Regions from separate parts of the Bradyrhizobium sp. PMVTL-01 genome, predicted to be linked through region 1. Evidence: predicted binding sites of a transcription regulator. Region 1 holds the regulator's gene; each other region holds the start of a gene.

The links. Region 1 encodes LexA, which represses DNA repair genes until DNA is damaged. Its sites were predicted from a motif close to TGTTCNNNNTGTGTTCNG; they were not measured.
Region 2: the regulator LexA is predicted to act here: its motif matches at 2,427-2,444, upstream of ACRQ5Q_RS32430 (PA0069 family radical SAM protein).
Region 3: the regulator LexA is predicted to act here: its motif matches at 1,463-1,480, upstream of ACRQ5Q_RS05415 (ribonuclease T2 family protein).
Region 4: the regulator LexA is predicted to act here: its motif matches at 2,877-2,894, upstream of uvrA (excinuclease ABC subunit UvrA).

Annotation. Positions count from the first base shown of each region.
Region 1 covers NZ_CP193982.1:4,233,944-4,238,087, forward strand. Annotated here, with positions in the region: gene ACRQ5Q_RS20390 (ComEC/Rec2 family competence protein) at 1-59, shown strand, start outside; gene ACRQ5Q_RS20395 (GAF domain-containing protein) at 69-890, opposite strand; gene ACRQ5Q_RS20400 (hypothetical protein) at 830-1,135, opposite strand; gene ACRQ5Q_RS20405 (hypothetical protein) at 1,167-1,598, opposite strand; gene ACRQ5Q_RS20410 (hypothetical protein) at 1,794-1,994, opposite strand; gene lexA (transcriptional repressor LexA) at 2,163-2,864, opposite strand; gene ACRQ5Q_RS20420 (molybdopterin molybdotransferase MoeA) at 3,041-4,144, opposite strand, start outside.
Region 2 covers NZ_CP193982.1:6,701,927-6,706,070, reverse strand. Annotated here, with positions in the region: gene ACRQ5Q_RS32435 (phosphoketolase family protein) at 1-2,256, opposite strand, end outside; gene ACRQ5Q_RS32430 (PA0069 family radical SAM protein) at 2,466-3,629, shown strand; gene ACRQ5Q_RS32425 (VOC family protein) at 3,654-4,109, shown strand.
Region 3 covers NZ_CP193982.1:1,153,482-1,157,625, forward strand. Annotated here, with positions in the region: gene ACRQ5Q_RS05410 (23S rRNA (adenine(2030)-N(6))-methyltransferase RlmJ) at 1-558, opposite strand, end outside; gene ACRQ5Q_RS05415 (ribonuclease T2 family protein) at 724-1,416, opposite strand; gene ACRQ5Q_RS05420 (hypothetical protein) at 1,536-1,997, opposite strand; gene ACRQ5Q_RS05425 (hypothetical protein) at 2,180-2,473, shown strand; gene ACRQ5Q_RS05430 (DUF3617 domain-containing protein) at 2,518-3,048, shown strand; gene ACRQ5Q_RS05435 (ATP-binding protein) at 3,255-4,144, opposite strand, start outside.
Region 4 covers NZ_CP193982.1:4,345,060-4,349,203, forward strand. Annotated here, with positions in the region: gene uvrA (excinuclease ABC subunit UvrA) at 1-2,780, opposite strand, end outside; gene ACRQ5Q_RS20965 (outer membrane protein) at 3,058-3,804, opposite strand; gene ACRQ5Q_RS20970 (outer membrane protein) at 4,039-4,144, opposite strand, start outside.

The DNA.
Region 1 (4,144 bases):
CGGCGCCCGGTAACCGGGATGCGACGCCGTCCGAGGCAGACATGCAGGCCGAGGATTGAGGGGGCGGGCTACAGATACCAGGCCAGCACGGCGTCGAGCCGGGCTGTCCCGATCACCGGCAAGGCCACCATCTGGCTCAGCCCGGACGCGCGGGCTTCAATGGCCGCGATCGAATTGTCGTGCGCGAGATCATCGTTGAGGGCGGGCATGCCGGTGGCCCAGGCGCCGCCGATGCTGCCGTCACCTCTGGCGATGGATTTGTCCGCATAGAGCGCGGCAAGGTCGGTCTGGGCGCTGCAATCGCCGGCGCGGAAGACCAGCGCTGAGCGGGTCTCGTCCGGCACCCAGATCTCGAAGCGCCGTGCGATCGGCGTCGCCTGCGCGGAGAGGAGGGTCAGCACCCAGGTCTGGTCGGCGTCGGTCCGGTAGGGCACGCCGACGCCGAGATTGATGCCAACCTGTGCGGCGTCTTTCCAGCGCAGAAAGCTCTTGGCGTTGTGCAGGTTCTTGATGATCAGTGGCAGGCCGGCTTTCCAGGTGCGTCCGGGCAGGCCGAAGCCGCGCGGAAACCTGGTGTGGCGCGAGTTGAACTCGAACATGTCGGCGGTGCCGTAGTAGCCGTCGACCAGTCCCATCTCGTGGGAGGTCTCGGGATCGTTGTGCCAGAGCTCGATCGCGCCGACATGCGCGTCGTCATCGCCGCAGAACAGCACCATCACGGCTTGCAGGAATTCGCCTGAAAACACCGGCACCGCCACGCCGCAGGTCAGGCCCGCCGCCAGCGCCTGGTCGGTCCGCCTGAAATGGGAATTGGCGAATTTGGTGAGGATCACGGGGTGGCCGGAAGCCCAGGCCTTGCCGGGAAGCCCGTCGTCACGACCGAAGCGCACCGCATACGCGTCCGGTCGGGCACCCAGAGTTCAACGACGCGAATGAAGGTCTTCATCGAACGTCCGCCTCGAGCCTTTTTGGCAGCATCGGCCATTTGCTTGCGGACCGGACGTTCAAAATTCAGGCAAGGCAGCGCAAACTTCGTGCGACGAAGAGCTGCGGCAGGTGCTCCGGCGAAGGTATTTGCGAAGATACAAACCACACCATCTCGCCGGCCACGGCCGGCGATGGCGATTTCAATCATGGCCCCGACCTGCGAGCCGGAGGCAGCTAGGTCAGCCGATCGGCAGGCGCGTGACCGTCGGCCTGTCTGCGCTGGTCTGCGGCTTGTGCTCGCGCTCGCCGAGTGGCTGGGTCACCGGCAATTGCAGTACGGTTGCGCGCTGGCCTTCGACGAGCTGAGTCACCAGCACGTATTTCCCGTCGGGGAATTCGATCGCATCGTGATGGCGATCCGGAATGTGCGGATCGATCTTGCCGAACTTGCCGACGCGCGAGTTGATGGTACGCGTCCAGATCCAGCGATTGTCGTAACGGACGTTGTCGGCGAAGGCGAGCTCCGTTCCCGGCAGCAGGCATACCGCAACCGACATGTCGGCTTCGGAGGCGAAGCCGCGCGTCGAGGTGCCGCGGAAGGTTGTCGTGACGATCGTCTCGCCGACTTCGGCAGGACGCGTCGCGACGGCGTGCAGGCTGTAGTCACACATCGGGGTGCTCCTCATTCGTAAGATAGCGACCCGCGCCTCCTGTCGAGGCGCAGGCCTCTATCAGAGTGGAAGCATACAACGGTCTGCTGGGTTGTGGGCAAATCTGCGGCTTGGGTCCGCAGGATGCCATCACAATATCTTTTTCAGATGCATGAGGAACAAAGCCCGCTCCCGTGCATTGGGCGTGCTTCTTCGTCAACGGCCAGCAGGGGCCGACCAGCCCGAATACGGCCAAGCGGGTTGCGACGGCAGTGCAACGGCGTCGCGTGCGTTGCGGAATTGCTCGCGCGTCGCCGGCGTCGTCTTGCGGACATGATGCGATCGTGCGGCGGCGGCCGGTGACACTGACGTTGCGATCAGCGCCATCGTGACAGTGCTCAAGACGATCTTGCGCATGGTTGTCTCCCCGGTTTTCGACAGGCCCGTAAAGCGATGTGTGCTTTGCGCGGCGTGCGGAGGATCTAACGCGGGGCAGGTGGCCGGATAATCTGAGCAGAACCTGAAAGACTATCCAGCCGGAGCGGACAAGCGCTCAAGCGCGTGTCGAACGATCGCGAGGTCAAATCAGTACTTCCGGTACAAGCCGATCAGCTTGCCCTGAATCTTCACCCGGTTGGGCGGCAGGATGCGGACCTCATAGGCGGCGTTGGCTGGCTCGAGCGCGATCGAGGCGCCACGGCGGCGGAAGCGCTTCAGCGTGGCTTCCTCGTCGTCGATCAGCGCCACCACGATGTCGCCGGTGTCGGCGCTCTCGTTGCGCTGGATCAGCGCCATGTCGCCGTCGAGGATACCGGCTTCCACCATCGAATCGCCCCGCACCTCGAGCGCATAATGCTCGCCGGAGCCGAGCATGTCAGGCGGTACGCTGATGGTGTGGCTGCGGGTCTGCAGCGCCTCGATCGGCGTACCAGCCGCGATGCGGCCCATGACGGGCACGGCGACAGGACGCTCACCTTCGTCCGCGGGCGGGCTGGAGGTCGTGCGCACCTTGCCGAGATTGCCCTCGATGACGCTCGGCGTGAAGCCGCGGCGGTTGCCGGCGGCCGCTTGGAGCTCGGGCAGCTTGATGACCTCGATCGCGCGGGCGCGGTTGGGCAGGCGGCGGATGAAGCCGCGCTCCTCGAGCGCGGTGATCAGGCGATGGATGCCCGATTTCGAGCGCAGGTCGAGCGCGTCCTTCATCTCGTCGAAGGAAGGTGGCACGCCGCTTTCCTTCAATCGCTCGCTGATGAACCGCAGGAGCTCGTATTGTTTGCGCGTTAACATCTCGACCAAAATCCCCCGGTTGATGTCGTTCGATTCCGAGACGCTCAGTTCAGCGATAAGCCGCTGCATGCTCGAAACAAATCATGAACGGACACTATATGTTCGATACATGTTCCGCAACTGCTTAATTTACTGTGAACGCGACAAAGTTCGCGGACCGCGTGAGATGACAGCGCTCAGGCGGGCAGCAGCAGCACCTCGCAGACCGAGCCGGCTTCGGCCTTGGGCGCGAACGGCGCGCGTACGAGAAGTGCCTGTGCCGCAGCGAGATTTGCAAGCAGTGAAGAATCCTGGTGATCGACGGGAAGGGCGATCAGCGTGCCGTCGTCGCGCCGCTCCAGGCGCGCGCGGAGATAATCCTCGCGCTGGTCGTTGGCATTGAGGTCGCGGCCGAGCACGGCGCGCTCGCGGCGATGGTGAATCATGGTGCGGCCCGACAGCGCGCGAATCAACGGCACCATGAACAGGAAAGCGCAGACGTAGGATGACACGGGATTGCCGGGCAGGCCGATGACGCGCATCGCCCCTAACCGGCCGTGCATCATCGGCTTGCCCGGCCGCATCGCGATCTTCCAGAACGACATCGCGATCCCCTCGGCCTTGAGAGCCTGCTGGACCAGATCATGGTCGCCGACCGAGGCGCCCCCGGTCGTGATCAGGATGTCGGCGCCGCTCTGGCGTGCCTCGCGGATCCCGGCGGTGGTGGCCTCCAGCGTATCGGCGGCCACACCGAGGTCGATGGTATCGGCGCCCTCCTGGCGGGCGAGCGCGTGCAGGGCATAACCGTTGGAGTAGACGATCTGGCCGGGCCCGGGCGCTACGCCCGGTATCACCAGTTCGTCTCCGGTGGCGAGGATGGCGACCTTCGGACGGCGCTGGACGGGCAAATGCGGGTGATTCATCCCGGCGGCGAGTGCGAGATCGCGCTCGGTGAGCCGGGTTCCCTTGCACAACAGCACGTCGCCCTCGGCAAAGTCGATCCCGGCGCGCCGGATGTGCCGTCCGGGAATTGCTGCTTCCTTGATCGTGATGCGCTTGCCGTCCGCGACGGTATCCTCCTGGATCACGACCGCGTCCGCTCCGGCCGGAACGACGCCGCCTGTGAAAATGCGGACCGCTTCGCCGGCGCCAACCAAGCCTGCAAACGGCCGCCCGGCCGCGACCTCGCCTATCACCGTCAGCTCAGAATCGATCGTCGCCGCGTCGGCCGCTCGCACGGCATAGCCGTCCATGGCCGACATCGCCTCCGGCGGCTGCGTGCGCCGCGCCGCGACGTCGCG
Region 2 (4,144 bases), 2.5 Mb from region 1:
TCCCGGCACACGCTCGATCGCCTCGATCGCGAGGTGAAAGCGGTCGAGCCCGTTGAGCACGACCATGTCGAACGGCGTCGTCGTGGTGCCTTCCTCGGCGAAGCCGCGGACATGCATGCCAGCATGGTTGGTGCGGTTATAGGTGAGACGGTGGATCAAATAGGGATAGCCGTGGTAGGCGAAGATCACCGGCTTGTCGCGCGTGAACAGGCTGTCGAAGTCGCGATCCGAAAGCCCATGAGGATGCTGGTCGTTCGGGTGCAGCGTCATGAGATCGACGACGTTGACGACGCGGATCTTCAGGTCAGGCAGCGCCTTGCGCAGCAGGTCCACGGCGGCGAGCGTCTCCAGCGTCGGCACGTCGCCGGCGCAGGCCATCACCACGTCGGGCTCGGCATTCGTGTCCTCGTTGCCGGCCCAGGCCCAGATGCCGATGCCGGCATCGCAATGCGTCGCGGCCTCTTGCATCGACAGCCATTGCGGCGCCGGCTGCTTGCCGGCGACGATGACGTTGATGCGGTTGTAGGTGCGCAGGCAATGGTCGGCGATCCACAGCAGCGTGTTGGCATCCGGCGGAAGATAGATGCGCACGATGTCGGCCTTCTTGTTGGCGACGAGATCGACGAAGCCGGGATCCTGGTGGCTGAAGCCGTTGTGGTCCTGGCGCCAGACATGCGAGGTCAAGAGGTAGTTCAGCGAGGCGATCGGCCGCCGCCATGGCAGATGCCGCGTCACCTTCAGCCATTTGGCGTGCTGGTTGAACATGGAATCCACGATGTGGATGAAGGCCTCGTAGCAGGAGAAGAAGCCGTGGCGTCCGGTGAGCAGGTAGCCTTCGAGCCAGCCCTGGCAGAGATGCTCGCTCAGCACCTCCATCACGCGCCCGTCCTGCGCAAGATGAACGTCGTAGGGCTCCGTCGGCTCCATCCACACCCGCTCGGTCGCGTCGAACACGGCATCCAGCCGGTTTGACGCGGTCTCGTCCGGACCCATGATGCGGAAGTTGCGCTCTTGCGCGTTCAGGCGGATGACGTCGCGCAGGAATTTGCCGAGCTCGCGTGTCGCTTCTCCGATGACGGCGCCGGGCTGCGGCACGTCCACGGCGAAGCTGCGGAAGTCCGGCAGCTTCAGCTCCTTCTTGAGCAGACCGCCATTGGCATGCGGATTGGCGCCCATGCGGCGGCTGCCTTCAGGGGCGAGCGCCTGCAGTTCGGGGACGAGCGCACCATTCGCGTCGAACAGTTTGTCCGGCTGGTAGCTGCGCATCCAGTCTTCGAGGATCTTCAGATGCGCCGGATTCTCGCGGCAGCTCGCAACCGGCACCTGATGCGCGCGCCAGAAATCCTCGACCTTCTTGCCGTCGACCTCCTTCGGGCCGGTCCAGCCCTTCGGGCTGCGCAGCACGATCATGGGCCAGCGCGGCCGCTCGACCGTCTTGCGTCCGTCGCGGGCGTGTTGCTGGATCGAGCGGATGCTGGCGAATGCGACGTCGAGCGCGTCCGCCATCGCCTGGTGCATCAATTTGGGATCGTCACCCTCGACGAACAGCGGCTCGTGGCCAAGGCCGCGGAACAGATCGCGGATCTCTTTGTCTGGCAGCCGCCCGAGCACGGTCGGGTTGGCGATCTTGTAGCCGTTGAGATGCAGGATCGGCAGCACCGCGCCGTCATGGGCCGGGCTCAGGAATTTGTTGGAGTGCCAGGACGCCGCGAGCGGACCAGTCTCGGCTTCGCCGTCGCCGATGACGCAAGCCACGATCAAATCAGGATTGTCGAACGCCGCGCCATAGGCGTGCACCAGCGCGTAGCCGAGCTCGCCGCCCTCGTGGATCGAGCCGGGAGTTTCGGGCGCCGCGTGGCTCGGAATGCCGCCGGGGAAGGAGAACTGCCTGAACAGCTTGCGCAATCCGTTCGCATTGCGCGCGATATCTGGATAGATCTCGGTGTAGCTGCCTTCGAGATAGGTGTTGGCGACCATGCCCGGCCCGCCATGGCCGGGACCGCAGACATAGAGCACGTTGAGATCAAGCGCGCGGATCACGCGGTTGAGATGGGCATAGATGAAGTTCAAGCCGGGCGTCGTGCCCCAATGTCCGAGCAAGCGCGGCTTGATGTGCTCGGGCCGCAACGGCTCGCGCAGCAGCGGGTTGTCGAGGAGGTAGATCTGCCCGACCGAGAGGTAGTTGGCAGCGCGCCAGTAGCGATCGAGGAGATCGAGGTCGCCGCTCGCGGCGGCTGTTTTTTGTTGGATTGTCATGTTCCTGCCGACCTTCACCCAGCGATCGCCACCAACCCGGTTCCGGCGCGATCGATCCGTCGCTCATGAAACGGGATGGCCGTGACGCCGGTGTTGCGCGAGGTCAAGGCCGGCGCGCGAAGTTTGGGCAGCTCTACTGTGCATGGGGTTGTTTTCAGGTTTTTGCTTTGTGTTCTTGATTTGTTCCTTTGGCGTGCTATCTTGGCTGCATGAGTCCAGCATCTTCTTCTGCTCTCAAGCACCCGCCGGTCACGGCGCCCTCCGAGCCGGCGGGTGCGCCTTCCGACTTCCCTGAGCTGGCGGTCGCCATCGACCGCAAGCGCAGGCGAGGCCGGGGGGCCCAGTCAAATGCCAGCGGCCGCTACGAGGCCGAGGCGCGCGTCGCCTTCGACGACGGCTGGCAGAGCCTGGATGATTTGCCGCCGTTCAAGACGACGGTGGCGGTCGACGCCTCGCGCAAGGTGATCACCCGCAACGACTCCCCCGACATCGGCTTCGACCGTTCCATCAATCCGTATCGCGGCTGCGAGCATGGCTGTGTCTATTGCTTCGCGCGGCCGACCCACGCCTATCTCGGCCTGTCGCCGGGGCTCGACTTCGAGTCGAAGCTGTTCGTGAAGCCCGAGGCGCCGGTGCTGCTGGAGAAGGAGCTCGCCGCCCCCGGCTACGAGCCGCGGATGATCGCGATCGGCACCAACACCGACCCCTACCAGCCGATCGAGCGCGAGCGCAAAATCATGCGCGGCATTTTGGAAGTGCTGGAGCGTACCGGGCATCCCGTCGGCATCGTCACCAAGTCGGCGCTGGTCGTGCGCGACATCGACATTCTCTCGCGCATGGCCAGGCGCAACCTCGCCAAGGTCGCGATATCCGTGACCTCGCTCGATCCGAAGCTGGCTCGCAGCATGGAGCCGCGCGCCTCGACGCCGCCGAAGCGGCTGGAGGCGCTGAGGCAGCTCTCGGAAGCCGGCATTCCCACTACCGTGATGGTCGCACCTGTCATCCCCGCTCTGAACGATGCCGAGATCGAGCGGATCCTCGATGCGGCCGCTCATGCCGGCGTCAAGGAAGCCTCCTACGTGCTGCTCCGTCTGCCGCTCGAGGTCCGCGATCTCTTCCGCGAATGGCTGATGGCGAACTATCCGGACCGCTACCGCCACGTCTTCACGCTGATCCGCGACATGCGCGGGGGGCGCGACTACGACGCGAAATGGGGCGAGCGGATGAAAGGCACGGGACCGATGGCCTGGACCATCGGCCGCCGCTTCGAGATCGCCTGCGACAGGCTCGGGCTCAACAAGCGCCGCTCGAAGCTGACCACGGATCATTTTGCGCGGCCGAAGCAGAACGGGGAGCAGCTCAGCCTGTTCTGATCAGGCAAGTGGAAGAGGCGCGGCATGAGTAAGGAAATTCCAGCCCCGATCCCGCGGCTGACCGTCATCACACTCGGCGTCAGCGACGTCCGCGCCAGCATGGCCTTCTATGATGCCCTCGGATTCTCGCGCCGGCTGAAGGCGACCGGCGAGGCCGTGGCGTTCTACGATACCGGCGGTCCGGTGCTTGCGCTGTTTCCCTGGGATCAGCTCGCGGCGGACGCGACCTTGCCGGACCAGCCAAGGCCGGTGGCTTTCCGCGGCACCACGCTCGCCTGGAACTGCCGCACGCGCGATGAGGTCGATGCGGTGCTGGCTTTCGCCGTCGGCAAGGGAGCAAGGCTGCTGAGGCCTGCGTGCGAGACAGATTATGGCGGCTATCGCGGCTACTTCGCCGATCCGGACGGTCATACTTGGGAGGCCGTGGTGGCGCCCGGCATCGAGGTCGGCGACGACCGGCGGGTGCATCTGGCCGGGTAGGGCGGCCGACCTGAATAACGGGAATTATCCGGGGT
Region 3 (4,144 bases), 3.1 Mb from region 1:
GAAGGCTGGCGAGAAGGCTTCGCCCAGCCGCTCGAACTCGTCCTTGGCCTCGAACGGCGGATCGATCAGCACGAGACCGCGCCGTTCTTTCGGCGGCACGAAGGCCGGCAGCGCCACCCAGCCGTCGAGATCCACCACGCGAGCCTGCTCGTCGCGGCGCAGCACGTCGATCAGCCCCTTGCGCGCCTTCGGCTCGAGCTCGCAAGCGACGAGGCGGTCCTGCGGCCGCAACAGACCGCGCGCGATCAGCGGCGAGCCTGGATAGGCCTTGAGCTCGCCCCTCGGATTGAAGGCGCGGACGATGTCGAGATAGGGTTTGGTCAGCGCGACGGTCTCGTTCGACAGGCGTGCCTGCATCACTCGCGCGATGCCGGTCAGCCACTCGCCGCCGCGCCGCGCCTCGTCGCTTTCGAGATCGTAGAGGCCGGCCCCGGCGTGGGTGTCGATGACGCGGAACGCCCCCGGCTTGTCCTGCAGATAGGTGATGATGCGCGCCAGCACGATGTGCTTGATGACATCGGCGAAGTTGCCGGCGTGGAAGGCGTGGCGGTAATTCATGGCGGAGAGTTACGACATCCCGCGATGAAAGTAACTCCCGTCATTCCGGGGCGGTGCGCAGCACCGAACCCGGAATCCATCTGCAGCAGCGTTTGTGGCGAGATGGATTCTCAGATGCGCAATTGCGCATCATAGTTCGCGCTTCCGCGCGCCCAATGACGAACTCTAGCCACCCCTGATCGGCGGCATCGTCACCTGGTCGCGGCGGCAGGCGCGGCGGTCGATCTCCTCGCAGGCGCGGAATTGCAGGTCCTTGCTGAGGCAGATGCGGACTTCGGACAATCGCGTGCGGTTGCAGGTGACCGAGATGGCGGCGCTGCTGAGGCCCGGATTGGCTTTGATGAAGGCCTCTTCGACGTCCCCGGGGGCCACGGTCTTGGCCTGCGAGAGATCGAGATATTCGGCCGGGATCTTGATCGCGGCGCGCGCTTTGCGGATCGTCTCGAAATAGCTGCGGTCGGCCAGACCCGAGCAGGTGCCGTGCTTGTCCCACTCGTTGAAGATCAGGCCCGGCGCCGGCATCAGGTCGAGCATCGAGGAGACGATGCTGCGGTTCAGCCGCGGTGCCGGGCGCTGGCAATATTCCGGAAAGCCGTTTTCATATTGCGGCCACAGCCCGTGCACCACGAACGCGTAGGGCCGGCCGCTGCATTGCATCTGGGAGCGGCCGCCACGCTCGGCCGCTTCCTCGCAGAACGAGGGCGACCATGACAGCGACAGCACATAGAAATCGAATTCGCCCGGCGCGTTCTGCCGCTTGTCCTGGGCTTTCGCGCCGCCGGCGAGCGAGGCCAGCCCGGCGGCGAGCGCGAGTGAGATCACAAGACGGGAAAACGAACGCAATCTGGCATGAAACATGGCGACGCCCCTCAACTAGACTGTGCAAGCGAGCCTAGCAGGCGATGAGAACATTTCAAGAACAAATTTCGAGCGCCGACCGTTCGACCGCTTGATCGGGCCGAATCAGGCTTTTCGAATCAGGGCCTCGCGGCGCGGCAGGCCGGGTTGTAGGCCCAGTTGCGGTCGAGCCCGACCACGCACCATTCGACGCCATTGCCGTAGCCCGCAAAGCCGCCATCCTCGATGATCGAGAAATGCACCTTGCGCACCTTGCCGTCAGTGAGCATGGCCTCGCCGGTGCAATAGCGGCGCGGGATGTTATCGGACTGCCAGGGCCGGAACGCGATCTCGCGAACGGCCGCGAAGCCCGTGATCTTCAAGGAGGAATTCCAGAACGAGCTTTCCTTTTCCCAGAACTGCGTGGCGATCGTCGGCAGCGCCTTGTCGCAATCGGTGACGGCGCCGTCATAGCGCGGCCCGCTCAGCCAGAAGTTCAGCTCCAGCGGATTGGCGGCCCGGGCCTCGCTGAGCGACAGCGCCCCGAACATGAGGCCGAGCACGGCGGCGAAGCGGAGCGATTTGAAGGAGGGGGTGCGCATGGGCAATCCGGACTGCTGGGTCTTGCGAAGCTCGAACGGTGCCGCGAAGGCCGGAAGAGGTCAAGTGCAGCGCGGCAACACTTCGCCAGGAGTTGACCAGAACGGCGCGGCCGGCCGGCCTCGGTTCTTTTCACTTCGGTCCCGGCACCGTAAACTGGCGCGAACCAATTGGAGTGACGGGAATGCGAATCATTACGGCCGCGGGCCTTCTTGCCCTGGGTATGATGGCGAGCCAGCCGGCGCGCGCCGATATCCTTCCGGTGCCTCCGTTCAAGGGCAACGACACCGGCGGTATCATCGCCTATTCGATGGCAAGCCAGGTCGATGCGCGGCAGGTCGCGGTCGATCATTGCGCGCGCTACGGCAAGGTCGTCAAATTCCTCGGCGTGCAGGCCTACGAGGGCGGTTACATCTCGTTCTCCTGCCGCTGGGTGCCCTATGGCGCCGCCGACCAGCCGATCCGCACGCTCTACTGAGGCGTCGTCGTAACGTCGCAATCTGTCAGCCGGGAGCTTCCCACATGGCGCGCAAACTCGCTTTGCTCGGCTCGGCCCTTTGCCTTGTGGTGTCGGCTGGCAGTGCATCTGCCGACGATCTGCCCCAGCGCAAGGCCGGCCTCTGGGAAATGAAGCTGGTCACGAGCGGCTCGCCCGTGCCCGAGATGACCATGCAGCACTGCACCGACGAGACCGTCGACAAGGAGATGAGCAACAACGTCTCGCCGATGGCCAAGCAGGTCTGCGCCAAGCAGGAGATCAAGAAGACCGCGAGCGGCTATGTCAGCGATTCCGAGTGCAGCGTCGCCGGCGTCAGCACGATCTCGCATGCCGAGATCACGGGCGACTTCAATTCGGCCTACACGGTGAAGACCTCCTCGCATGCGCAAGGCGGCGTCGCCGGCGCTGCGGGGCGCGATACCACCATGACGCTGCAAGCGAAGTGGTTAGGAGCCTGCAAGCCGGACCAGAAGCCCGGCGACATCGTCATGCCAGGCGGCTTCAAGATGAACGTGCGCGACATGGACAAGCTGAAGGCGCTGCTGCCGAAGTAGGTGAGATGGTCGTGAGACCGTAGCCCGGAAATTGGTGCGCTCCCTCGCCCCTTTATTACGGTGAGAGGGTTGAGCTGAGGGCCTCTCACCAGACGTGAGATCGATGAGAGACCTGTACCCCCTCACCCGGATCGCGCCGGACGATGCTGCGCATCGCCGGGGGCGATCCGACCTCTCCCGCAAGCGGAGAGAGGTGGAGAGGCTACCTACACCGGTATCCTCACGCTCGCCCGCAATCCACCCATCGCGCTGTCGCCCAGCGTGATGTCGCCGCCATGGGAGCGGGCGATATCGCGGGCGATGGCGAGGCCAAGGCCGGTGCCGCCTTCGTCCTGGTTGCGGGCATTGTCGAGCCGCAGGAACGGCTTGAACACCTCTTCGCGCAAATGCGCCGGGATACCCGGGCCGTCGTCCTCGACCGTCACGGTCAAATAACGGTGATCGCGCTGGCCGGTGATGGCGATGCTCTTGCCGTAGCGCGCCGCGTTGGTGACGAGGTTGGCGAGGCAGCGCTTGAACGAGGCCGGCTTCACCGTCACCACCGGCAGGCCATTGAATGCCACGGTCGCGGTGTGGCCGTGGCGCTCGGCGTCGCTGCGCAGCTCCTCGAGCGCCTGTGCCATGTCGGTCGGCTGCGACTGCTCGCCGGAATCCCCGCGGGCAAAGGCGAGGTAATCCTCCAGCATCATCGACATCTCGTCGACGTCCTTGCGCATGCCCTCGAGCTCGGGGTTTTCGCCGATCAGTGCCAGCTCGAGCTTGAAGCGGGTCAGGATGGTGCGCAGATCGTGGCTGACGCCGGCGAGCATCGCGGTGCGCTGCTCCATCGTGCGCTCGATGCGCGACTTCATCTCGAGGAAGGCGACCGCCGCACGCCGCACCTCGCGCGCGCCGCGCGGCCGGAAGTTCGGCGCCTCGCGGCCCTTGCCGAAACTCTCCGCGGCATCGGCAAGCCGCAGGATCGGCTTGATCTGGTTGCGCAGGAACAGCACCGCGACGATCAACAGGATCGACGACGTGCCGACCATCCAGAACAGGAAGATCTCCGAGTTCGAGGCATAGGCAGCGCTGCGCTGCGCGAACACGCGCATCACGG
Region 4 (4,144 bases), 110 kb from region 1:
AGATTATGCTCGATGACGACGACCGTGTTGCCCTGCGCGACCAGCTCGTGCAGCACCTCCAGCAGCTTCTTGACGTCGTGGAAGTGCAGGCCGGTGGTGGGCTCGTCCAGGATGTAGAGCGTACGGCCGGTGGCGCGCTTGGACAGCTCCTTTGCCAGCTTGACGCGCTGGGCTTCGCCGCCCGAGAGGGTCGTCGCCTGCTGGCCAACGTGGATGTAGTCGAGGCCGACCCGGTGCAGGGTCTGAAAAGTCTCGCGCACGCGCGGCACCGCCTTGAAGAATTCGGCGGCTTCCTCCACGGTCATGTCGAGCACGTCGGCGATGCTCTTGCCCTTGAACAGGACCTCCAGCGTCTCGCGGTTGTAGCGCTTGCCCTTGCAGACGTCGCAGGTGACGTAGACGTCGGGCAGGAAGTGCATCTCGATCTTGATGACGCCGTCGCCCTGGCACGCCTCGCAGCGGCCGCCCTTGACGTTGAAGGAGAAGCGGCCGGGCTCATAGCCGCGCGCTTTCGCCTCGGGCAGGCCGGCGAACCATTCGCGGATCGGCGTGAAGGCGCCGGTATAGGTCGCCGGATTCGAGCGCGGGGTGCGGCCGATCGGCGACTGGTCGATATCGATGATCTTGTCGATGTGCTCGAGGCCCTCGATGCGGTCGTGCGGCGCGGCGCCTTCGCTGGCGCCGTTCAGCTTGCGCGCGATGGCGCGGTAGAGCGTGTCGATCAGCAGCGTCGACTTGCCGCCGCCGGAGACGCCGGTGACGCAGGTGAACAGGCCGAGCGGAATCTCGGCGGTGACGTTCTTGAGGTTATTGCCGCGCGCGTTGACCACCTTGATGGTGCGGCGGTGGTTCGGCGGGCGCCGCTCCGGGACCTCGACCTCGAGCTCGCCGGTCAGGTACTTGCCGGTGAGCGATTTCGGGTTGCGCATGATCTCGGCAGGCGTGCCTTCGGCGACGATGTTGCCGCCATGCATGCCGGCGCCGGGACCGATATCGAGCACGTAGTCGGCAAGCCGGATGGCGTCCTCGTCATGCTCGACCACGACCACGGTGTTGCCGAGGTCGCGCAGCCTCTTGAGAGTGTCGAGCAGGCGGGCGTTGTCGCGCTGGTGCAGGCCGATCGAGGGCTCGTCCAGCACGTAGAGCACGCCCGTCAGGCCCGAGCCGATCTGCGAGGCCAGGCGGATGCGCTGGCTCTCGCCGCCGGACAGCGTGCCGGAGGAGCGGGAGAGGGTGAGATAGTTGAGGCCGACGTCGAGCAGGAAGGTCAGGCGCTCGCGGATTTCTTTCAGGATGCGGCCGGCGATCTCGTTCTGCTGCTTGTTCAGCGCCTCCGGCACGGTCTCGAACCACTCGCCGGCCTTCTTGACCGACAGCTCCGAGATCTCGCCGATATGCTTAGCCCCGACCTTGACGCAGAGCGCCTCGGGCTTGAGCCGAAAACCCTTGCAGCCCTCGCAGGGCACGTCGTGGAAATACTTCGCCAGTTCCTCGCGGGCCCATTCGCTTTCGGTTTCGCGATAGCGGCGGTTGATGTTGGTGATGACGCCCTCGAACGGCTTCTTGGTGTCGTAGGAGCGCACGCCGTCCTGGTAGGAGAACTTGATCTCGTCCTCCCCGGAGCCGTAGAGGATCGCGTCCTTGGTCTTCTTGGCGAGGTCCTTCCACTTGGTGTCGAGCGTGAACTTGTAGTGCTTGCCGAGCGCGGTCAGCGTCTGCTCGTAATAGGGCGAGGAGGACTTGGCCCAGGGCGCGATCGCGCCCTTGCGCAGGGACAGCTCCTTGTCGGGGATGACGAGGTCCTCGTCGACGTGCTGCTCGACGCCGAGTCCGCCGCAGGCGGGGCAGGCGCCGTAGGGGTTGTTGAACGAGAACAGCCGCGGCTCGATCTCCGGGATGGTGAAGCCGGAGACGGGGCAGGCGAACTTTTCCGAGAACAGGATGCGCTCGGGCCCGCTCTTGTCGTGGATCTTTGCGGTCTTCTTTTTCTCCTCCGTCGCTGCGGCCGCCGGCGCGTCGGCGAACTCGATGACGGCGAGGCCGTCGGCGAGCTTCAGCGCGGTCTCAAAACTCTCGGCGAGGCGCTGGCCGATGTCGGGACGCACCACGATGCGGTCGACCACGACGTCGATGTCGTGCGGGAATTTCTTGTCGAGCGTCGGGGCTTCCGCCAGCTCGTGGAAGGTGCCGTCAATCTTGACGCGCTGGAAGCCCTTCTTGAGCCATTCGGCGAGCTCTTTCCGGTACTCGCCCTTGCGCCCGCGGACGACGGGGGCGAGCAGATAGAGGCGCGTGCCCTCGGGCAGCGCCAGCACGCGATCGACCATCTGCGAGACGGTCTGGCTCTCGATCGGCAGGCCGGTGGCCGGCGAATAGGGAACGCCGACGCGCGCCCACAGGAGGCGCATGTAGTCGTAGATCTCGGTGACGGTGCCGACGGTCGAGCGCGGGTTCTTCGAGGTCGTCTTCTGCTCGATCGAGATCGCCGGCGACAGGCCATCGATCTGGTCGACGTCGGGCTTCTGCATCATCTCCAGGAACTGGCGTGCATAGGCCGACAGCGATTCGACGTAGCGGCGCTGGCCCTCGGCATAGATGGTGTCGAAGGCGAGCGAGGACTTGCCGGAGCCGGAGAGGCCGGTGAACACCACCAGCTTGTCACGGGGGATCTCGACGTCGATGTTCTTGAGGTTGTGCTCGCGCGCGCCGCGGATCGCAATTGCGCGCAGGCTCGAGCCCGCGTTCTGTTGTTGGCGCTTCGCCTTGATCACTTCATCCATCCGAGTTGCCCTCAAGGAAGCCCAAAGGTGCGCGATCGCGCCAATAAAAAAGGCGCGCTGCGCCCGGAACCGGGATCGGCGCCGATGGGTATGGCAGCGAACGTAGGAAGAACGGAGGCGGATTTCCAGAGGGAGTTGCGAATCGTCAACGGAATGTTGGCGTGCTGGCGGCATCTGGCAGCAGCAGGGCGTGCGGAACTGCGCTGGGGCGTGCCGCCAAACAAAAAGGCCGGCGCGGGGCCGGCCTTTCGAAACGCAAGAGCGTCGGAGACGAAGCTTAGTACTTCGCGACGATCGGGCCGCCGAAGGTGTAATTCAAGCGTACCGTGGCCATGTCCACGTCCTGCTTGATGCTGTCGCTGCGGGTGTTCACGCCGAGGAAGGTGAAGGTATCGGTGTGCTTGCCCATGAACAGGTGGTTGTATTCGACTCCGACCGACCAGTTCGGAGCGAAGCCGAACTCGATGCCGGTGCCGACGGTGCCGCCCCAACGGGTTTCGTTGGCGGTGTCGAACGTGACGCCGGCCAGAGTGCCGCTGAACTTGTTGTGGGTGACGGCCGCGCCGCCCTTCACGTACCAGAGCACGTTGTTCCAGGCGTAGCCCACCTGACCGGTGAAGAGGCCAATAGCATCGATCTTGGTGTTGTTCACCAGCGGGAACAAGGCGGCGGGCGAACTGGTGTTCGAGCCCTTCAGGTCTGCCCAATCGCCCTGTGCCTCGAGGCCGAACACCCAGCTGGCGGACTGCCAGCGATAGCCGATCTGGCCGCCGACGATTGCGCCGGTCGCATCGTGGCAACCTTCAGCTGTGACCGGGACGGCCACGCCGACAACAGCGGTCGTATCCCAGCAATTGTGGCTGGAGCCGCCACCGGCGTTGGCGCCGATGTAAAACCCGGTCCAGTTGTAGACCGAAGCCACAGCCACCGGAGCCTTGGTGTACGGGCGGGCCGCGAGATCAGCCGCCGACGCGGGGGCAGCCAGAGCGAACAAACAGGCCGAAGCCAACAAAACCTTCTTCATTTTCAACTTAAATCCCAGTCCCAGTTTCTCTTCTTGCCTTCCGTGAACGGAAGGGCATCGGACGCTGTGGTCCAACTGGCGTGGTGCTTACACGAACGAAGCCGCAAGTTGTGTACCCAAAAAGCCACAACAGGGGCAAAACGTCATAATCGCTGACGGATCGTCCTGTTCGCTCGCAGACAGCAAAAAGGCCGGCGCGAGGCCGGCCTTTCGTCAGACGAGACTTGCTGGCGATCAGTACCTGGCGATCGCCGGGCCGCCCCAACGGTAGTTCAAGCGGACGAGGGCGAGATCGACGTCCTGACGGACGCGTTCGGTTTGAATGAAGAATCCGCCCGCG